Regions from separate parts of the Streptomyces sp. NPDC004788 genome, predicted to be linked through region 2. Evidence: riboswitches for the same ligand, from Rfam matches in the RefSeq annotation. Region 2 holds a riboswitch; the other holds the start of a gene.

Region 1 (2,381 bases), on a different contig from region 2:
ACGCAGGCGAGGAACTGTTGCTCGGAGCTGAAGACCGGCACGTAGGGCGCGCCGTCGAGCTCCAGGGTCGGCACGTCCAGGTCGGGGCTGTCGGGGCCGCCGCCGTTGGGCAGGGGCACCCAGACGGGGCTGCGGCCGAGGACCTCGACCAGGCGGCCTCCGGCGGCGGCGTTGCCGAGCGCGGCGGCCAGTACTTCCTCGAGCTCATTGCCCGGCCACGTCACGTCCACGCTGTCGTCGTCCCCTTCTCGCTGCTCCCGGTGCCGTTCAGCCGGTGCGGTTCAGCACCTTAACGGCGTCCACCCGCCTCCGTGACCGAAAGGGGATGCGGAGTGCGTCACGGCACGTGCGTCAGACCTCCCGGAAGCCGATCTTCCGCAGGGCGTCGGCGGCATCCCGGTCGAGCAGGGTGACCGAGGCGCAGCCGGGCGGCAGGGCGCCCGCCTCGGCCGTGCGGACGAGCCGGCCGACGGCGCGGCGGTGCCGGGCGAAGGCGTAGCCGGAGACGCCGCGGCCGCGGGAGCGCTGGCCGGCGAGCGCGAGGGAGGGGTCGACGTCGAGCAGGATCAGGTGAAGGGCGGCGCCGCGCCGCCGCGCCGCGCGGGCGAGCCAGCCGCGGACCCAGGACTGGGTGCCGCAGTCGTGGACGACCACTCCGGCGCCGGAGCGCAGGACGCGGCGCAGGCCGGCGTAGTGGGCGAGCCGGGCGAGCGGGCGGTAGAGGGCGTACGGCAGGAAGCGGGGCAGCCGGGCCTCCCAGCGCTCCCGGGTGTGCTGGGAGTCGACGGCCCGGCCGTCGGCCGCGCGGCCCATCAGCGTGGACTTGCCGGCGCCGGGCAGTCCGGAGACGACGACGATGTCGCCGGCGGCGAAGCTCAGCACGCGCGGGCTGCGTCCGCCGCGCTCGCGCAGGTCGCGCAGGAGCCGTCCGCGGCGCACCCGGCGCCGGGTGCGCTGGACCGGTATGCCCGTGCTCGCCGCGTATGCGCCGGTGTGCCGAACCGCCATCGCCGCTCCCCCCTCGTCGTACCCGGGGCGTACCCCGCTCGGGCGTGCCGGGACCCTGCCGGGACCCTGCCCACGAAGTGTAAAGAAATGGTAATGAGACGCAAGCGATTTGCGGCGCGGACCCGCCGTGCAATGATGAGCGCGCCACGCGCTCGCACGAGCGCGCACAACCGCATACCGGCCGCTCGAATCCGCGCGGGAGAGTCCCGGGGCACCACGTGCACCGGGCGCCGAAGGAGCAAGCACCTCCCTTGAATCTCTCAGGCCCCGTACCGCGTGGATGAGGCAGATCTGAAAAGCGGGACGCGTCGTCGCGTCCCCACCCAAGGTGCAAGCCGAGGATGCCCTCGGTGAACCTCTCAGGTTCCATGACAGATGGGGAGGATCGTCCTCACCGTCATGTACGTCGTGCCCTGCACGCCCTGGGACCCGGGAGCCACCCCATGAGCACTGCCCCCCGTCTGACCGCCCTCGATGCGCTGCATCGTTCGCTGGGCGCGACCATGACCGACTTCGCGGGCTGGGACATGCCGCTGCGCTACGGCAGCGAGCGCGACGAGCACAACGCCGTCCGCACCAGGGCCGGCCTCTTCGACCTCTCCCACATGGGCGAGATCACGGTCACCGGTCCGCAGGCCGTGGAGCTCCTGGACTACGCCCTGGTCGGCAACATCTCGACCGTGGGCAACGGCCGCGCGCGCTACACGATGATCTGCCAGGAGGACGGCGGCATCCTCGACGACCTGATCGTCTACCGCCTCGGCGAGACGGAATACATGGTCGTCGCCAACGCCTCCAACGCCCAGGTCGTCCTCGACGCCCTGACCGAGCGCGCGGCCGGCTTCGACGCCGAGGTCCGCGACGACCGCGACGCGTACGCGCTGATCGCCGTCCAGGGCCCGGAGTCCCCCGGCATCCTGAAGTCCCTCACCGACGCCGACCTGGACGGCCTGAAGTACTACGCGGGCCTGCCCGGCACCGTCGCCGGCGTCCCCGCGCTGATCGCCCGCACCGGCTACACCGGCGAGGACGGCTTCGAGCTGTTCCTGAAGCCGGAGCACGCCGAGGGCGTGTGGCAGGCGCTCACCGAGGCGGGCAAGGACGTCGGTCTGATCCCGTGCGGCCTGTCCTGCCGTGACACGCTCCGCCTGGAGGCGGGCATGCCGCTGTACGGCCACGAGCTGACCACCGCGCTGACCCCGTTCGACGCGGGCCTGGGCCGGGTCGTCAAGTTCGAGAAGACCACGAACGAGGGCCGCTTCGTCGGCCGCGAGGCCCTGGAGAAGGCCGCCGAGCGCGCCGAGTCCGCCCCGCCGCGCAAGCTGGTCGGCCTGATCGCCGAGGGCCGCCGCGTCCCGCGCGCCGGCATGTCC
Region 2 (2,381 bases):
GGTCGGCGCCGGGGCGGGTGCGGACGTTCGCGGTGGACGACCCGGAGCTGGCGGCGTCGGATCCGTTGCCGCTGGTGGAGGGCGGGGCGGTGGTGTAGCCCGCGGGTGCGGGCCGCCCGGGGTGCGCCCGGCCTCCGGCCGGGCTGGGGTGCCCACCCGCACCACCCGTACAACAGAGTGCACAGAGGTGCGGGTCCTCCCGCGGGCCGCACCCGCCGTCGGCGGCCGCGGCGCCGTGGGCTGTACCGCCCGGCAGGACGCCGGCTGCGGCGTGGCAGGGTGTCGGCGTCCGGCCGGTAGGGCTGGCCTGGCGGCCTGGCGGCCTGGCGGCCTGGCGGCCTGTGGGCGTGTGGGCCTCGCCTGGCGGCCTGCGGGCCTGCGGGCGTGCGGAATGTCGGCCTGCCGGCCTGTGGGCGTGTGGGCGTCGGCCTGACGGCCCTGGCGGCCCGATCGGGGCGCGAACGGCGACGATGCCTGGTGCCCAGGCAGAACGCCGTTGGGCCACCAAGCCGTCACTCCAGCGTGCGCCCCGCTGCTCCTCGCGCCCCCTACACCTCCTCCTGCCCCGCCACCCTGCCGAAGTCTCTGTCCTGGTCCGGTGCCGGGGGTGGGGGCAGGGTCATGCTGTAGTGGCGGTAGAGCTGGAGTTCCTGGGCCGGGGAGAGGTGGCGGCCCACTCCGAAGTCGGGGGCGTCCTTGATGAGGGAGCGCTCATAGGGGACGTGGAGGCCGTCGGGGGCGAGCTCGCTCGGCTCCAGGGGGACGAACGCGTCGCGGCTGAAGAGGCCGGTGCGGACGGCGGCCCATTCGGGGATACCGGTCGCGTCGTCCAGGTACACCTCGTCCACGGTGCCGATCTTGTGTCCGTTCCGGTCGAACGCCTTGCGGCCGATCAGGCTGCGCGGATCGATGTCGGTCTGCACGGTCCCTCCAACTGGTCGCAACTGCTCTACAAGCACTACGAAAGTGCACATCTGGGATGTCGGCCACTTGAGCGAAGGAAGAAGGATCCGCGCTGGTAGGCTGGCTGTGGCTGTCGACCCCGCGCGGGAGAGTCCTCCGGAGAATCCTTTCGGAGGCGCCGAAGGAGCAAATCCTCCCCGGAATCTCTCAGGCCCCTGTACCGCGCGGACGAGGTCACTCTGGAAAGCAGTGCGGGCGTCGGACGGCATCCGCTCTCACCGACGGTGAAAGCCGGCTCGCCCCGCTCCGCGCGGCAGGCCGGTGAAGCTCTCAGGTTTTGATGACAGAGGGGGAGGCCGTCCGGGCACCCGCGCCGTGGTGCCCCTCGCAGGTCGTGACGACCAGGAGGCCCCCGCAGCATGACCGCCAACCGCATTTCGCTCTCCGAGCTCGAGCAGGGCATTCCCTTCGAGCAGCGGCACATCGGACCCGACGCCGAGGCGCGGGCCAAGATGCTCGCCCAGGTCGGTTACGGCTCCCTGGACGAGCTCACGGCCGCCGCCGTGCCGGACGTCATCAAGAACGCCGAGGCGCTCGCGCTGCCCGCCGCCCGCACCGAGGCCGAGGTCCTGGCCGAGCTGCGCGCCCTCGCCGACCGCAACCAGGTCCTCGCCCCGATGATCGGCCTCGGCTACTACGGCACCTTCACCCCGCCGGTGATCCTGCGAAACGTGATGGAGAACCCCGCCTGGTACACGGCCTACACGCCGTACCAGCCGGAGATCTCGCAGGGCCGCCTGGAGGCGCTGCTCAACTTCCAGACCATGGTCGCCGACCTCACCGGCCTGCCCACCTCCGGCGCCTCGCTGCTCGACGAGGGCACCGCGGCCGCCGAGGCCATGGCGCTCTCCCGCCGTGTCGGCAAGGTCAAGGGCGGGGTCTACCTGATCGACGCCGACGCCCTGCCGCAGACCATCGCCGTCATCGAGACCCGCGCCGAGCCCACCGGCGTCGAGGTCGTCGTCGCCGACCTGTCCGCCGGCATCCCGGCCGAGGTCGCCGAGCGCGGTGTCTTCGGTGTGCTCCTCCAGTACCCGGGCGCCTCCGGTGCCATCCGCGACATCAAGCCGGTCATCGACCAGGCCCACGAGCTCGGCGCGATCGTCACCGTCGCCGCCGACCTGCTCGCGCTCACCCTGCTCGCCTCGCCGGGCTCCCTCGGCGCCGACATCGCCGTCGGCACCACCCAGCGCTTCGGCGTCCCGCTCGGCTTCGGCGGCCCGCACGCCGGCTACATGGCCGTCCAGGACAAGCACGCCCGCTCGCTGCCCGGCCGCCTGGTCGGCGTCTCCGTCGACGCCGACGGCAACAAGGCGTACCGCCTGGCCCTGCAGACCCGCGAGCAGCACATCCGCCGCGAGAAGGCCACCAGCAACATCTGCACCGCGCAGGTGCTGCTCGCCGTCATGGCCGGCATG

Evidence for each region. Region 2 has a riboswitch for glycine ahead of gcvP (aminomethyl-transferring glycine dehydrogenase). Riboswitches for the same ligand answer to the same signal wherever they lie in the genome.
Region 1: another riboswitch for glycine. It lies ahead of gcvT (glycine cleavage system aminomethyltransferase GcvT); the one in region 2 lies ahead of gcvP (aminomethyl-transferring glycine dehydrogenase).

What each region holds. Positions count from the first base shown of each region.
Region 1 covers NZ_JBSGBF010000089.1:27,308-29,688, reverse strand. Annotated here, with positions in the region: gene ACWEJX_RS29780 (enhanced serine sensitivity protein SseB) at 1-230, opposite strand, end outside; gene ACWEJX_RS29775 (AAA family ATPase) at 352-1,008, opposite strand; glycine riboswitch at 1,195-1,293, shown strand; gene gcvT (glycine cleavage system aminomethyltransferase GcvT) at 1,452-2,381, shown strand, end outside.
Region 2 covers NZ_JBSGBF010000121.1:10,447-12,827, forward strand. Annotated here, with positions in the region: gene ACWEJX_RS33660 (DNA polymerase IV) at 1-98, shown strand, start outside; gene ACWEJX_RS33665 (PRC-barrel domain-containing protein) at 549-923, opposite strand; glycine riboswitch at 1,038-1,136, shown strand; gene gcvP (aminomethyl-transferring glycine dehydrogenase) at 1,323-2,381, shown strand, end outside.